One region of the Martelella mangrovi genome, then DNA from elsewhere that is predicted to be linked to it. Evidence: predicted binding sites of a transcription regulator. Region 1 holds the regulator's gene; each other region holds the start of a gene.
What was found. The regulator PhoB, encoded in region 1, activates phosphate uptake and scavenging genes when phosphate is short. The targets are predictions, from matches to a motif close to TGTCATNNANCTGTCAT.
Positions count from the first base shown of each region.

Region 2: olsB (l-ornithine N(alpha)-acyltransferase) is a predicted target of PhoB. The motif match lies at 2,034-2,050, and genes of this name have one in related genera.
Region 3: ABID12_RS11345 (alkaline phosphatase) is a predicted target of PhoB. The motif match lies at 2,077-2,093, and genes of this name have one in related genera.
Region 4: ABID12_RS06430 (UDP-2,3-diacylglucosamine diphosphatase) is a predicted target of PhoB. The motif match lies at 1,641-1,657, and genes of this name have one in related genera.

Region 1 covers NZ_JBEPLY010000004.1:25,531-29,743, forward strand. The annotation lists gene ABID12_RS06995 (carbohydrate kinase family protein) at 1-924, opposite strand, end outside; gene ABID12_RS07000 (orotate phosphoribosyltransferase) at 965-1,660, opposite strand; gene phoB (phosphate regulon transcriptional regulator PhoB) at 1,924-2,607, opposite strand; gene phoU (phosphate signaling complex protein PhoU) at 2,639-3,352, opposite strand; gene pstB (phosphate ABC transporter ATP-binding protein PstB) at 3,393-4,199, opposite strand; gene pstA (phosphate ABC transporter permease PstA) at 4,203-4,213, opposite strand, start outside.
Region 2 covers NZ_JBEPLY010000003.1:146,382-150,594, forward strand. The annotation lists gene ABID12_RS05325 (class I SAM-dependent methyltransferase) at 1-436, shown strand, start outside; gene ABID12_RS05330 (TrmH family RNA methyltransferase) at 433-1,302, shown strand; gene lspA (signal peptidase II) at 1,299-1,787, shown strand; gene olsB (l-ornithine N(alpha)-acyltransferase) at 2,103-2,978, shown strand; gene mutS (DNA mismatch repair protein MutS) at 3,177-4,213, shown strand, end outside.
Region 3 covers NZ_JBEPLY010000006.1:252,362-256,574, reverse strand. The annotation lists gene clpB (ATP-dependent chaperone ClpB) at 1-9, opposite strand, end outside; gene ABID12_RS11360 (ribonuclease D) at 201-827, opposite strand; gene ABID12_RS11355 (hypothetical protein) at 1,006-1,383, shown strand; gene ABID12_RS11350 (DedA family protein) at 1,376-2,023, shown strand; gene ABID12_RS11345 (alkaline phosphatase) at 2,153-3,910, shown strand; gene ABID12_RS11340 (hypothetical protein) at 3,984-4,213, shown strand, end outside.
Region 4 covers NZ_JBEPLY010000003.1:372,803-377,015, forward strand. The annotation lists gene ABID12_RS06420 (NAD+ synthase) at 1-767, shown strand, start outside; gene ABID12_RS06425 (TolB family protein) at 793-1,620, shown strand; gene ABID12_RS06430 (UDP-2,3-diacylglucosamine diphosphatase) at 1,728-2,558, shown strand; gene ABID12_RS06435 (ABC transporter permease) at 2,822-3,982, shown strand; gene ABID12_RS06440 (ABC transporter ATP-binding protein) at 3,993-4,213, shown strand, end outside.

The DNA.
Region 1 (4,213 bases):
AAGCCCGATTTCGTGGGCATAAGGCGGGTTGGCGCCGGCGCGGGAGACGGTGACGGCAGCGGCCTTTGCGCCCAGCGCCAGGGCATCCGCGATTGCCTCCGGCGACAGCGTTTTGACCTTCTCCTTGGTCAGCAACCCGGCGATATCGAGCGATGCCAGGATACCGGCGTCGAACGTATCGCCGGCACCGACGGTGTCGACCACTTCGACCTTTTCACTTGGCACCTCGACCTTGTGTTCGGCGGTATAGCCGATCGCCCCGTCCGCGCCGCAGGTGATGACGACAAGGCTTGCGCCGGCCGTAATCCAGTGGCGGGCCTTGTCATCGAGCGAACCTGCGAGACCGAACCAGTCCAGATCCTCGTCGGAGAATTTCACGATGTCCGATTTGGCCGCCATGCGCTCGATCCGGGCACGGTGACCCGCGGGATCGGTAATAAATGTCGGACGGATATTCGGGTCGAGCGAGATCACGCGGGCTTCGGCCTCGCGCATCAAAAGCGCTTCATAGGTGGAACCGCAGGGTTCGGGGATCAGGCTGATCGCGCCGAAATGCATGGCCGCGCAGTCTTCGCCGATTGCGGGCAGGTCATCCTCGGTAATCATCCGGCCGGCCGTATTCTCATCGTAAAAGGCATAGCTTGCCGAGCCGTTGACCAGCTTGACAAAGGCGAGCGTCGTCGGCCGGTCGGAAACGGCAACATAGGAATGATCGACCTTCGACGCGTCGAGTTTCTCGCGAATGATATCGCCCATCAGGTCGGACGATATGCCGGAGAAGAACCCGGTCGGTCGGCCAAGCCTGGAAAGCGCGACCGCCGTGTTGCACACGGCACCGCCGGCATAGGGCGCAAATGCCGGTTCACCCTTGTCGGTCTGACGCGGCAGCATATCGATCAGGGCTTCACCACAGCATAAAATCATTCTCTTCTCCCGTTTTTGTTCCCGCGCCTGTCGTCCCGGCCTAGACGATCAGTTCCTCAAGGCCGCCGCGGGCCCGCGACCATTCCATCGGATGATCGAGAAACGCGCCGACGGCATCAAGCGTTGCCTTGTCGGCCAGCTCTTCCTCGCGTGCGACCGCAAGAACGTTCTGCCATGTCGCCAGGTAATGAAGCTCAACGCACCCTTCCCGGAAACGTTTCTCGGCCTGTTCGAAAATATCATAATAGAACAGAGCCATGCCGTGTTCCACCAGTCCGCCGGCAGCGCGGATGGCATTGATGAAGTTGAACATGGAGCCGCCTGCCGTGGTCAGGTCCTCGATCACCAGAACCCGCGCCCCGGCTTCCAGATGCCCTTCGATCTGGGCGTTCTTGCCATAGCCCTTCGGCTTCTTGCGCACATAGATCATCGGCAGTTCCAGGCGATCGGCGAGGAATGCGGCAAAGGGAATGCCCGCCGTTTCACCGCCGGCGACGCAGTCGAATTTCTCGAAACCGGCATCACGCAGCACCTTGGCCGCGGCAAAATCCATCAGCGTGGAGCGGATGCGCGGATAGGAAATCAGCTGCCGGCAGTCGATATAGACCGGACTGACCAGACCGGAAGCAAGCTTGTAGGGCTCATCCGGGGAAAAATGGACGGCGCCGATTTCCCACAGCATGCGGGCCATCAGTTCGCCCATCACTGCGGGGTCGGCAAAACTTGCTCTGCTCATCTCAACAATCCTCTTTGTCTTTGCGCCGTCACGACCTTGCAGGGTGCGGGAGTGACACTCTCTTGCAAGACACAATCTGTCGGCGCACGCCGCCGCCGGGGCGGCCGTTTCCGTTCCGGCCCTGAGTTGAACTGTCGGGGCCGAAAAATCAATCGGAGCCGGTATATTTCATCATGCCGAATGGCATACCCGCCACCATAGCGGAACGCCGGATGGCCGCAATGACGGATATTAAATCGTTTAAAAAACTTTTTGCCGCTGCTCTAGACTTCCATCGAATATCCGGCTCCGCGCACGGTGCGGATCACATCCGGCATCTGCGAGAAATTGAGCGCCTTCCTCAGCCGGCCGACATGCACGTCGACGGTGCGCTCATCCACATAGATATCATGCCCCCAGACACCGTCGAGAAGCTGCGCGCGGGAAAACACCCGCCCCGGAGACGTCATCAGGAATTCCAGAAGCCGGAATTCCGTCGGGCCAAGCCGCACTTCACGCGCCTTGCGGTGAACCCGGTGGGTTTCGCGATCAAGCTCGATATCGCCGCATTTCAGCACGCTGGAGAGCACTTCCGGACGGGCGCGGCGCAGGATCGCTTTCACACGCGCCATCAGTTCCGGCGTGGAAAACGGTTTGACGACATAGTCGTCGGCGCCGATCGCAAGCCCGCGCACCCGTTCGCTCTCCTCACCGCGCGCCGTCAGCATGATGATCGGCAGGCGTTCGGTTTCCGGCCGCATTCGAAGGCGGCGACAAAGCTCGATGCCCGACACCCCCGGCAGCATCCAGTCGAGCAGAAGAAGGTCGGGGACCCGCTCCTGCAGCCGGATTTCGGCCTCATCGCCGCGCATGATGGTCTCGACCTCATAGCCTTCGGCCTCGAGATTGTAGCGCAGCAGAACGCTGAGCGCTTCCTCGTCTTCAACAACTGCTATCTTCGGCACCATTGGGCTGATATCTCCCTCGTCTCAAATGGCTTCAGACATCATCGGAACCGACGGCAGGGGAATTGTCGTCCTTCGGACGTTCTCCCTGCGGCTGGGCGCCTGTCGCGATGTAGTAAATCATCTCGGCGATGTTGGTGGCATGATCGCCGATGCGCTCGATGTTCTTGGCGCAGAACAGAAGATGCGTGCAGGTGGTGATATTGCGCGGATCTTCCATCATGTAGGTCAAAAGCTCGCGGAACAACGAGGTATAGATCGCGTCGATCTCGTCATCACGCTCGCGGATCGAACTCGCCTTGTCGGCCTGGCGCGTGGTGTAGGCATCGAGCACTTCCTTCAATTGCAGGAGCGCCAGTTCGCACAGATGCTCGATGCCGTGGGCCAGCTTGCGTGGCACGCCGGTGCCCTGCACCGAGATCACCCGTTTGGCGGTGTTCTTGGCCATATCGCCGACGCGTTCGAGGTCGGCGGCGATGCGGATGGCGCCCATGATTTCGCGCAGGTCCGCAGCCACCGGCTGGCGCCGGGCAATTGTGACGATTGCCTTCTCGCCGATCTCGCGCTCCGCTTCGTCAAGCGCCAGATCGTCGGCGATCACCTTTTCGGCAAGCTCGGTATCGGTGTTGACGAGGGCGGAGACCGATTCGCTGACCATTTCTTCGGCCAGGCCGCCCATTTCGGAAATGCGGCGCTGGAGGTATTTCAGCTCGTCATCGAATGCCGTCGAGATATGCGAGGGGGCCATGTTCTTTCCTTTCCTGGCTTGAGCGTGCGGCAGCCGCCCCTCAGCCGAAACGTCCCATGATGTAATCCTGGGTCCGCTGGTCCGCGGGATTGGTGAAAATCGTATCGGTATCGTTCTCCTCGACCATATGGCCGAGGTGGAACATCGCCGTGCGTTCGGAAACCCGCGCGGCCTGCTGCATGGAGTGCGTCACCATCACGATGGTGTAGTTCTCCCTGAGGTCGGAAATCAGCTCCTCGACGCGGGCCGTTGCGATCGGGTCGAGCGCCGAACAGGGTTCGTCCATCAGGATCACTTCCGGGCTCACCGCAATGGCGCGGGCAATGCAAAGCCGCTGCTGCTGACCGCCGGAAAGACTGGTGCCAGGCTCGTGCAGGCGATCCTTGACCTCATTGAACAGACCCGCCTTGATCAGGCTGGTCTCGACGATCTGGTCGAATTCCGTGCGGTGGCGGGCAAGACCGTGGATACGCGGCCCGTAGGCGACATTCTCGTAGATCGACTTCGGGAACGGGTTGGGATTCTGGAACACCATGCCCACGCGCGCGCGCAGTTCCACCACATCGATCCCGGAGGTGTAAACATCCTCGCCGTCGAGCGTGACCGTGCCGGTCACCCGGCAATTGTCGATCGTGTCGTTCATCCGGTTGAGCGTGCGCAGAAAGGTCGACTTGCCGCAGCCCGACGGGCCGATCAGCGCCGTGACGGCGTTCTCGCGAATGTTGAGGCTGACATCGAACAGCGCGCGCTTCTGCCCGTAATAGACGGACACCGCCTGACCGGCCATCTTGTATGTGTTTTCGCTCATCGTCTTTTTCCAAGCCTTTTTGCGGTCATATTCATCCATCGCCTACCAGCGCC
Region 2 (4,213 bases), on a different contig from region 1:
GGCCATCGGCTGGGCGCGCGAGAACCAGGCGCTGTCCGGCCTCGATGACCGGCCGATCCGCTGGATATGCGATGACGCGATGAAGTTCATCGAGCGCGAACAGCGGCGCGGCAACCAGTACGACATCATTCTCACCGACCCGCCGAAATTCGGACGCGGGCCCAATGGCGAGGTCTGGCAGCTGTTCGAACATCTGCCGAAAATGCTGGACCTTTGCCGGGCAATCCTTAAACCGGATGCGCTCGGCTTCGTGCTGACGGCCTATTCGATCCGCGCCAGCTTCTATTCCGTTCATGAACTGATGATGGAGACGATGCGCGGCTTTGGCGGCGTGGTCGAATCGGGTGAGCTGGTTATTCGCGAGGGCGGACTTTCGGGCAATGAACCCGGTCGTGCCCTTTCAACATCCCTTTATGCGCGGTGGTTGCCTCAATGAGCTTCGAAAAAGATGACAGACGCGCGCCGCGCGTGGGAACGGTGAAAGAGGTCACATCCCTTTCCAACCCGATCATCAAGGATATCCGCGCGCTTTCGCAAAAAAAGCACCGGGAGGAAACCGGCACCTTCATGGCCGAGGGCCTCAAGCTGGTGATCGATGCGCTGGAGCTGAACTGGTCGATCCGCACGCTGATTTATGCCAAGGCCGCAAAGGGCAAGGCGCCGGTGGAAAAGGTTGCCGCCAAGACCGTCGCCTCCGGCGGCCTGGTGCTGGAGGTCTCCGAAAAGGTGCTTTCGGCGATCACCCGGCGCGACAATCCGCAGATGGTCGTCGGCGTGTTCGAAAGCCACTACCGGCCGCTTGGCGATATCCGCCCGAAAGAAAACGAAACCTATGTTGCGCTCGACCGGGTTCGTGATCCGGGCAATCTCGGCACCATCATCCGCACCGCCGATGCCGCCGGTGCCGCAGGCGTGATCCTGGTTGGCGAGACCACCGATCCGTTTTCGATCGAGACCGTGCGGGCGACCATGGGCTCGGTGTTCGCACTGCCGGTTTCCCGCGCCGAACCGCGCGCATTCCTGGACTGGGCGAAAAACAGCGGCGCCGAGATTGTTGCCACCCATCTGGCCGGCTCGGTCGATTACCGCACCATCGACTACAGCAAAAAGCCGGTGGTGCTTTTGATGGGCAACGAGCAGCAGGGCCTGCCGGCCGAACTGGCTGACGGCGCCGGACGCCTTGCCCGTATTCCCCAGCAGGGCAGGGCTGATTCGCTTAATCTTGCCGTTGCAACCGGGGTGATGCTCTACGAGGCGCGCCGCCATCTCCTCTCGCTCGATCCGCCGGAGGCCGGCCAATGACCGCGCCGCTTTCGCGTCCCGTTCCCGCCGCAGCCTTTGTGGTCATTGCGCTGCTGGTCGATGCGGTGATCAAATATGCGGTCGAGGTCTATCTGCCGTTTCACCGGATGATCCCGGTCCTGCCGTTCCTGGGGCTTTTCAAGACCTATAATCCCGGCATCGCCTTCTCGCTTCTGTCGGATACCAATGGCTGGGCGCTGGTCGGGCTGCGGCTGGTGATCGTCGCGGTCGTGATCTATCTCTGGCGTAAGACCGCGCCGGGGCAGACATGGGCGCTTTTGGGCTTTGCGCTGGTGGTTGCCGGCGCGCTCGGCAATATTCTCGACCATTTCATTTACGGTCATGTGGTCGATTATATCCGCTTTCATGTCGGCGGCTGGACCTTCCCGATCTTCAACCTTGCCGACAGCTACATCACCGTCGGCGCGGTGCTGATCTTTGCCCAGGAATTCCTGTTCAAGGGAGCGGGGCGCGGCGAGGGTTGATGTGTTCGCCTTCGTTCGAAGTGCTCCGGAAAATACTTTTTCTTCAACAGATTGCCGGACATCGTTTGTGTCTTGCGGGATCGTTTTCGTGTTGACGGGGCGACAAAAGATTCTGGACCTCGCCCTTGCCATGTACTAGTCTTTTGGCCACAGGGAGATGCCAGAACGGTATATGCAAGGAGGCGCAGTGATGACATTGAACAGCCTCTTTCGGACAATTTGACCTCCATAACGGCGAGATGCGACTGTCACGAACGTGTCGCAGTGAGATGGTTTATGACATCCAAGATGAACGATCCGGAACACGCTATGACCATGGAAGCGCTCGACCTTCTTCAGGCTGCCGAACGCGCCGGCGCCGCGCCGGCGGTCAGCAAGTCGTTGCTGGAGGAAGGTATCCTCGGCCGCATCGGCTCACTGGAAACCCGTATTGCACGCACGCCGGGCGAAATCGAAGCCGCGCAGGCGGTTCGCTACCGCGTGTTTGTCGACGAAATGCAGGCTCGGCTTCCCGCTGACGCGATGCGGGCCAAGCGTGATTTCGACCAGTGGGATAAAATCTGCGACCACCTTCTGGTGCTCGATACCAAGCTGGATGGCGATGTCGAGGATCAGATCGTGGCAACCTATCGGCTGCTGCGTCATGAGGTGGCCATGGAGCATGGCGGGTTTTATTCCGATTCGGAGTATCAGACCGACAAGCTCGTCGCTCGCCATCCCGATGTGCGTTTCATGGAACTCGGCCGTTCCTGCGTGCTGCCGGATTATCGCAGCAAGCGCACCGTTGAACTGCTCTGGCAGGGCAACTGGGCCTATGCGCTGAAGCATAATATCGGTGCGATGTTTGGCTGCGCATCGTTCCACGGCACGGACCCTGCCGAACATGCCATGGCGCTCTCGTTTCTCTATCACAATGCCCGCGCCACCGGCGAATGGGCGGTGAAGGCCCGCGCCGAACTTGCCGTCGACATGAACCTGATGAGCGCGGAAGACGTATCCGGTCGCCGGGCGCTGACGGGCCTGCCGCCGCTGATCAAGGGCTATCTGCGCCTCGGCGCGATGGTCGGTGAGGGTGCGGTGGTCGACCATGCCTTCAACACCACAGATGTTCTCGTGGTGCTGCCGATCGCCTCGATTTCCGACCGTTATATCAATTATTACGGTGCCGACGCCGGGCGTTTCGCAAGCTGAAGCGCCGGCAAACGCTGTTGCAAGGGGCGCTGCCGGGGTGCGGTCGTGAAATTTTGCGCGGCACTGCGGCGCTTCAAACGTTTTGCCCAGCTTTCTCTTGCCGCGCTCTTCCGGCAGCTTCGATTTCGTGACACATGAAAAGACAATCGAGGTGTTGGAAGCATGGCCGCTATGGCGCTTCCGGCGCAGCGAACCCCCATGAACATATGCAAGCAAGTGACCGTGGCAGACAATAACCGCATCAAGACCGAAGAGCTTATTTCCGAGGAAAGCCGAGCATCGGCAACGCCGATGATGGAGCAGTATATCGAGATCAAGGCGGCAAACCCTGATCTCCTGCTGTTTTACCGTATGGGCGATTTCTACGAGCTGTTTTTCGACGATGCCGTGGAGGCGGCCCGTGCGCTTTCGATCACGCTCACCAAGCGCGGCCAGCATCTCGGCCGCGACATTCCGATGTGCGGCGTGCCGGTTCATGCCGCCGATGATTACCTGCAAAAGCTGATCGCGCTCGGTTTTCGCGTTGCCGTCTGCGAGCAGACGGAAGACCCGGCGGAGGCAAAGAAACGCGGTGGGAAATCCGTGGTCCGGCGCGATGTCACCCGTCTTGTGACGGCGGGAACGCTGACGGAGGAAAAACTGCTGGCGCCCGGCGAAAGCAATTTCCTGATGGCGCTGTCGCGGGTCAAGGGCGAGGGCGAGACGGCCTACGGGCTGGCCTGGATCGATATTTCCACCGGTGTCTTCCGGCTGTGCGCGACATCGGAAAACCGGCTCGCCGCCGATATCATGCGGGTCGAGCCGCGCGAACTGATCGTCTCCGATGCGCTTTTTGCCGATGAAAAACTGCGGCCGGTGTTTGATCTTCTCGGCCGTGCAGTCGCCCCGCAGCCGTCGGTTCTGTTTGACAGCGCCACGGCCAAGGACCGGCTGTCGCGGTTTTTCGAAGTGGCAACGCTGGATGGCTTCGGGCGTTTCTCGCGGCCCGAGCTTTCAGCCGCTGCCGCTGCCGTTGCCTATGTCGAGAAAACCCAGATCAACGAACGCCCCGCACTTGGCATTCCCGAGCAGGACGGCGGATCGGGCTCGATGTTCATCGATCCGGCGACCCGCACCAATCTGGAACTGATTCGCACCATGAATGGCGGCCGCGACGGCTCGCTGCTGAAGGCCGTCGACAGGACGGTGACCAGCGGCGGCGCACGGCTGTTGTGCGAGCGGTTGATGTCGCCGCT
Region 3 (4,213 bases), on a different contig from region 1:
GATGTTCATATCTTCGCCTCCATTCCTCGTTCCGACCTTTTGAAGCGACAGAACGATGACCTGAATAAACCCCCTCTTTGAGGCGGGTCCTGATTGCGCGGCGTTGCCGCCGCTCAAGGTCAGATATGGGTGCAGGCATGGAGGCTTTAAAGAGGGCTGACGGAGAATTTGTTGCGGATATGCAACACCGCCTATCCCCTTCAGCTATGGGCGAAAATGTCGGTTTCCTCCCAGCCGAGAAGGTCGAGCTTGGCCCGCGTCGGCAGGAAATCGAAGCAGGCGCCGGCAAGCGCCATGCGGTCCTCGCGCATCAGCCGTTCCATCAGCTTGTCGCGCAGGCGATGGAGATAGAGAACGTCGGAAGCCGCATAGGCAAGCTGTGCATCGGAAAGGGTTTCCGCCGCCCAGTCGGACGACTGCTGCGCCTTGGAAACATCGACTTCCAGCATTTCGCGCAGATTGTCCTTCAACCCGTGACGATCGGTGTAGGTGCGGGTCAGGCGCGAGGCGATCTTGGTGCAGAACACGTTTTCGGTTGTCACACCGAAGGTATAATAAAGAACCGCGATATCGAAGCGACCGAAGTGGAAAATCTTCTGGCGCGCCGGGTCTGCCAGCATGGAGACAAGGTTCGGCGCGTCCTTCTGGCCGGCGGCGATCTGGATGACGTCGGCGGTTCCGTCGCCCGGCGATATCTGCACCACGCACAACCGGTCGCGGCGCGGTATCAGGCCAAGCGTTTCGGTGTCGATGGCAATCGCACCGGTATAGCGCGCGGCATCCTCGGCCGAGATGTCGTTTTTGTGGACGCGGATCGTATCGTTCATCCGTTCTTCTCCATGGGCTTTGTTCCTGCAATCCTGTCGGGTCATAGCGGATCAGAGCAAAAGACGATAGCCGAAAAGACCGACCGGGAGCGATCAACCCGCCGGCGAAGGTGTTGTGCCGGCAGGCCACAGCGGTTATCGGGGAACGGGAAAATCGCACGCGCGAAAGGCTAAAGCGATGAAAAGCAGGATAACATTTCCTCTCCGTGCGCTGTGGGGGCGGCACAGGGGTCTTTGCATCGCCTTCCTGGCGACGGCCTTCATCACGCTTGTCTTTGCCCTGCAGTTCATCTTCTCGGTGTTCTACTGGCACAATCCGGAAAACCGGAATCTCGAACTGAAGGGGTGGATGACGCTTGGCCATGTCGCCGTCGTTCACGACATTCCCGCATCGGAACTTGCCGAAGAACTGGACCTTGCACCCGACAGCCGAAGCCGGCGCATGATGCTGCGCCAGATCGCCCGCATGAAGGGGATGTCGCTCGACGAGCTGGAAGACGAAATCGCCGAAGCCCTCGATGAATACGAGGAAGAAAAGGCCGACGCCGATGAGTGAGCAGCTTCTGGCGCTCCTGCCGGTCTATGGTATTCCGGCAATCGCATTCTCCGTATTTCTGGCCTGCTGCGGCATTCCCTTGCCAACCGCCGTGATCATGCTGTTCGGCGGATCGCTCGTTGCCACGGGCGATTTGTCTTTCTGGGCGATCTACCTGTCCTGCCTGCTGGCCGCCTGCTGCGGCGACCAGGTCGGCTACTGGGCCGGAAGGATCGGCGGAACAGGTTATGTCGAACGCTTTGCCGCCGGCGGGCCGAAGCGGCAGCGCCTTGTCGACAGGGCCAGCGACTATCTTGAACGCCGGGGCATCATGGCGATCTTCTTCACGCGCTGGCTTCTGGCGATGATCGGTCCTTACATGAACCCGGTTGCCGGGGCCGCCGGCATGCGCTGGAAGATGTTCATCACTGCCGCCATTCCCGGCCAGATGCTCTATGTGATGATCTATACGCTGCTCGGTTTCATCTTTTCCCACAACATCTTCGCCGTGGCACAGATCGTCGGCAATGCCAGCGGCTTTCTGGCAGCCGGCGTGGTCACGCTGGCAATCGGCTGGTACATCACCCGCGTCCTTCATTTCTCGCTGAAGCGCAAGCGCAGACGCTACCTGAAACCGCGCGGCAGGCGCCAGCGCCGCTAGCACATACGCGCTGAATGGTGAGCGCGTGCACCGTCATCAAAACGCAGCGAAAACGTCATCTCAGTGTAATGCGGCAGGACTATCGCAAGAGCGCAGCTATTTCCGCAAACCCTGACATGAGAGGTTTTCATGCGCGCACGTCTTGCATTACTCGCAGCCGCAACCTTCCTCGCCGGCGCAGCCAATGCCGCCACCATTTACCCGCTCGACCGCGCCACCGTTCTGGTCGGTTCGCCGTTCGACTTCAAGGTCGAACTGGATCAGGTCTATGAACCCGGGCAGGTCGACGTCACGGTCAATGGCAAGGCCTATGCCGATGTCTTCGGCGCTGATGCCGAATTCGTCGCCGATGAAAAAGGCGAAGACGACGCCAGCCTCGGCTCGGCGCTGATCCTGCGCGATCTTTCGCTCGCCAACCCCGGCGATTACACCGTGGCCGTCAAGGCCGGCGACGAAGAGAAGTCGGTTACCTGGACCGTCTACGACACGCCCTCCGTTGCGAAGGCCAAGAATATCGTCTTTTTCCTTGGCGACGGCCTTTCCGTTGCCCACCGCACGGCCGCCCGCATCATGTCCAAGGGCATGACCGAGGGCAAGGCCGACGGCCGCCTGAGCATGGACGATCTCGACCGCATGGCCTTCATCGGCACGTCGTCGACCCACGCCATCGCCACCGATTCCGCCAACACCATGTCGGCCTACATGACCGGCCACAAGACCCGCGTGAATGCGCTTGGCGTTTATGCCGACCGTACGCCGGACAGCCAGGACGACCCCAAAGTCGAGACCATTGCCGAAGCGCTGCGCCGCCAGACCGGCAAGGCGATCGGCGTCGTTTCCACCGCTGAAATCGAAGATGCGACGCCGGCGGCCACCGTTGCCCACACCCGCAGGCGCGCAGACAAGACCGATATCGTCGGCATGTTCTACGGCATCCAGCCGGAAGTCATCCTCGGCGGCGGCTCCGCCTATTTCCTGAAGTCCGACATTCCCGGCTCCAAGCGCAAGGACGATAACGACTATATCGCCATGTTCGAGGATGCCGGTTACACGGTTGCCACCGACGCCACCTCGCTGGAAGACGTCGCCAGCCAGAACCCGGACAAGATTCTCGGCCTGTTCCACACCGGCAACATGGACACCAAGCTTGATCGCTCCTTCCTGAAAAAGGGCAGCGTCGACAAGTTCTCCGACCAGCCCGGCCTGCCGGAAATGACCAAGGTGGCGCTGGATCGTCTTTCAAAAAACAAGGACGGCTTCTTCCTGATGGTCGAGGGCGCTTCGATCGACAAGATGAGCCATCCGCTCGACTGGGACCGCGCCGTTGTCGACACCATCGAGTTCGACCAGGCCATCGGTCAGGCCATGGATTTTGCCAAAACGCATCCCGACACCATGATCGTCGTGACCGGCGACCATACGCACGGCGTTTCGCTGATCGGCACGATCGATGACGAGGTTGAGGCCGACGATATGCGCGACAAGGTGATGACCTATGACGATGCCGGCTTCCCGAACTACACCGACGAAAACGGCGACGGCTACCCCGACAAGATCGACGTTTCCCGCCGTCTGGCCATCTTCTCCAACAACTTCCCGGACTATTACGAGACCTTCCGCCCGAAAATGGACGGTCCGTTCGAGCCGGCCGTGAAGGACGAAAACGGCAACTACGTCGCCAACGAACAGTACAAGGACGTGCCCGGCGCGGTTCTGCGCACCGGCAACCTGCCGCACAATGCCTCCACCGGCGTTCACGCCGTCGATGACGTCGTGCTTCAGGCCACCGGCCCCGGTTCGGAAGAGTTCAAGGGCTATATGGAACAGTCGGACGTCTACGAAGTTCTCGCCGACGCCTTTGCCCTCGGCACCAGCCAGAAACAGTAAACGCGTTTTTTAAGAAACGGGACCGGGCGGCTTTCGCCCGGTCCTCTCCTGCAACTGCATGGAGGACCACACCGTGACCGACACTTCTCGCTCTACCCTTTCCCGCCGCAGCCTGCTGGCCACCGCCCTGACGCTTGGCGCAGGCCTGGCCTTTCGCTCCGCCCATGCCGCCACTGCCGAACTGGCCTTCGACGATCTTTACGGCGCATTCAGCCCGCTGGGTCTGGAATTTTCCGACAAGGTCAAGAACCTCACCGGCGAAAAGATTTCCATTCGCGGTTTCATGGCACCGCCGCTGAAGGC
Region 4 (4,213 bases), on a different contig from region 1:
CGGCGATCTGCGCGGCGATTGCCGTGGATGCGCTCGGCGCGGAGCGTGTGCACTGCGTGATGCTGCCTTACCGCTACACATCGGAGGAATCGCTTTCCGACGCCGCTGCCTGCGCAAAGGCGCTCGGCTGCCGTTATGATATCGTCGCCATCGAGGAGCCCGTCAGCGGCTTTCAGGCGGCGCTTGAAAGCCTGTTCGAGGGCACCGAAGAAGGCATTACCGAGGAAAACCTGCAAAGCCGCACGCGCGGCACGATTTTGATGGCGATTTCGAACAAGTTCGGCGCCATGGTGGTGACCACCGGCAACAAGTCGGAGATGTCGGTCGGCTATGCCACGCTTTACGGCGACATGAACGGCGGCTTCAACCCGATCAAGGACCTCTACAAGATGCAGGTCTATGCGGTGGCTGCCTGGCGCAACACCGAGCGGCCGGAGGGCATGCACGGACCGGAGAAAAACGCCATTCCGCAAAACATCATCGACAAGACGCCGTCAGCCGAACTGCGCCCCGACCAGACCGATCAGGATTCGCTGCCGCCCTATCCGGTGCTGGACGATATTCTGGAATGCCTCGTGGAGCGCGAAATGTCGGTGGAGGCCATTGTCGCGCGCGGGCATGATGCCGAAACCGTGCACCGGATCGAGCATCTGCTCTACATTGCCGAATACAAGCGCCGCCAGTCAGCGCCCGGCGTGAAGATCACCCGAAAGAATTTCGGTCGCGACCGGCGTTATCCGATCACCAACCGGTTCAGGGACCGATAGAGCCGATTACGCCGGGGAGGGGCTTATGCGCAGTTCAGTCGAAATCTACGATTTCGCCACGGGCGAACAGCGTGTGGTGTTTCAGTCGGACGCGCTGATCGAAGCGCCCAACTGGTCGCCGGACGGGCGTTATCTGATGGTCAACAGCGACGGTCTGATGTACCGGCTGCCGCTGGAGGGCGCGCCGCGGCTGCAGCAGATCGACACCGGCTTTGCCGTGCAGTGCAACAATGATCACGGCATATCGCCGGACGGAAAGACGATTGCCGTCTCCGACAAATGCGAATTTGGCAAATCGGCGATCTACACGCTGTCGGCGGAAGGCGGCACGCCGAAACTGGTGACCGAAAACCTGCCGTCCTACTGGCACGGCTGGTCGCCCGATGGCGCGCGTTTTGCCTATTGCGGTATTCGTGACGATGTCTTCGATATCTACACGATTGCGGCCGACGGTGGCGATGAGACCCGGCTGACCCATGGAGAGGGCCGCAATGACGGCCCGGACTACAGCTTCGATGGCGCGTGGATCTATTTCAATTCCTCGCGCACCGGTCTGATGCAGATCTGGCGCATTCATCCCGATGGCACCGGGCTGCAGCAGGTGACTTTCGACAATGCCGGCAACTGGTTTGCCCATCCTTGCCCGAAGAACGACCGCGTGATTCTGATTTCCTATGCCCCGGAGGTGTTCGATCACCCGGGCGACAAGGATGTGAGGGTGCGCGTGATGGACCCGGACGGCGGCAATCTGACCACGCTGTTCGACCTTTTCGGCGGGCAGGGCACGATGAATTCGCCCAACTGGTCGCCGGATGGCGCGGCCTTCGCCTATGTGCGCTATTTCCCCGTCTGAACAGTTTGCATCGGGCGGCCTGTCATCAAGCTGAAATACGACTCGTGTTTTAAGGGTGCCATCCATGGATGCACAGGGACCGCCGGGGGATATGGCGGGTTGAGGCGATGGAACCCAGACAGTTCAGAACGCTTTTCATTTCCGACCTACATCTCGGGTCGAAGGCCGCCAAGGCCGATTTCCTTCTCGATTTCATGCGTCATCACGAGGCCGAGACCATCGTGCTTGTCGGCGACATCATTGATGGCTGGCGGCTGAAACGCAGTTGGTACTGGCCGCAGCCCTTCAATGATGTGGTGCAAAAACTGCTGCGCAAGGCGCGCAAGGGCACGCGCATCGTCTATATTCCGGGCAATCACGACGAGTTTCTGCGGGATTTTCCCGGCACCCATTTCGGCGGTGTCGAAGTGGCCGAACGGATGATTTTCGAAGCCGCCGACGGCCGCAAATATCTGATCATTCATGGCGATGAATTCGATGTCGTCGTCCGTCATGCCCGCATTGTCGCCTATCTCGGCGACTGGGCCTATGATGCGGCGATTGCCATCAACCGGGTGCTGGCGGCCGTGCGCCGCAAGCTCGGCATGCCCTACTGGTCGTTTTCCGCCTGGGCCAAGCTGCAGGTCAAGCACGCGGTCAATTTCATCGGCGAATTTCAGCGTATCGTTGTCGAGGAAGCGCGCCGGAACGAGGTCGACGGCGTTATCTGTGGCCATATCCATCACGCGGTGATGGAAGACATGGACGGTATCCGCTACATCAATACCGGCGACTGGGTCGAAAGCTGCACCGCCATTGCCGAACATTTCGACGGCACGTTCGAGCTGATCCACTGGCAGAAGATCGAAGGCGTGCATGAAGATGAGGCCGCGGAGACCGAAAGCGAGGATTTCTCGCCGCTGATTCTGGCCGCCAAGGCCAAGGGCAGGGCGGCCTGAGGGAACCTGCCCTTGGCCTTGCAGAAGTGCGGTTCAATAGGTTCTCGTGTTCCTAGAGCCTTCAAAAGACTTGCAATCTCCTCGTCATCATGAAAAGCCTAACAAAGGTCATGATCACGGCGGATCGTCATCACTTTGTCCAGCGACCGGTTGGCCGGAAAGTGTTCCGGCGGAACGCTGAAGAGGTGGAGGGGGTGTTTCCCGCTGTTTTCGCGCCGGAGCCCGCAGGGCGCGACGGTGCGCTGGAAACTGGATAATTGCATTTGCAGAACGCGGACGAAAGCAAAGCCTCCCTGACGGTGGAAACCGGCGACGGCGGAACGGCCAGCACCCTGTGTCTTCGGGGCTATTGGACGGTCCGCAATGCGCGCCTTCTCAGCGGAGAGATAGACCGGCTGCGTGACAGCCTGCAGGGCGCGGGCGGCACGGCTGTGCTCGACCTGTCGCAACTTGAAGGCTTCGACACCGCAGGCGCCTGGATGGTCCGCGAAGTGCAGGCCGAATGTGTGGCCGCAGGCATGGAGGCCACGCTTTCGGGCATGGAGCGCCGTGTTGCCGATCTGATGGAAGCTATTCCCGAGACCTTGCCCGAGCCGGAAAAGGTGTCTCAACCGCGGCCAAGCCTGACGGAGGCTGTTCTTGATCCTGTCGGCAAGTCGGCGGTGGCCGGTGCACGGGATGTCTATCGCGGCGTCGGCTTTTTCGGAGCGCTGTTTCTCGGCGTGAAGGCGCTTCTTTCGCGCGGCGGTGGGGTCAACATGGCCGCGATCACCGCCCAGCTTGACCATATGGGCGTGCGTGCGGTGCCAATCATCGCGCTGATGTCGTTTCTGGTCGGCGCCATCATTGCCCAGCAGGGGGCCTTTCAGCTCAGCTATTTCGGTGCGGAACTGTTCGTTGTCGACCTTGTCGGCATTCTCCAGCTTCGCGAAATCGGCGTGCTTTTGACCGCGATCATGATTGCTGGCCGTTCCGGCAGTGCCATCACCGCCGAAATCGGCGCCATGCGTATGCGTGAGGAAATCGATGCGCTGCGGGTGATGGGTTTTGATCCGGTTTCAGTGCTCGTGTTTCCGCGCATGCTGGCCCTGCTGATCGCGCTGCCTCTGTTGACCATTCTGGCCAATTTCTCCGCTCTTTTGGGCGCTGTGGTCATCCTTGATGTCTATTCGGGGATCACGCTTGAGACCTTCATGCAGCGTTTCCATGAGGCCGTTGACATGGCCGATGTGATTTCGGGCATGCTGAAAGCGCCGGTCATGGCGCTGATCATCGCGATCATTGCCTCGCTTGAGGGCATGAAAGTCGGCGGCAGTGCCGAATCCCTCGGCCAGAAGGTGACGGCCTCGGTGGTGAAGTCGATTTTCGTGGTGATTCTCGCTGACGGAATTTTTGCTATTTTCTACGCGGCAATCAATTATTGAGGAACTGGCGGTGAACCCAGAAACCGAAGACAGGACGGAAGAGGGCAGGCGCAGCATCTTGAGCGTGCGGGGCCTGACCGTGGGATTCGGCGGTCCGACCGTGCTCGAAAATCTCGATCTGGATGTGTATCGCGGTGAAATCCTCGGTTTCGTCGGCGGGTCGGGAACCGGCAAGTCGGTGCTGATGCGCACGGTCTTGAGGTTGAATGCGCGTCAGGCCGGCACAATTTC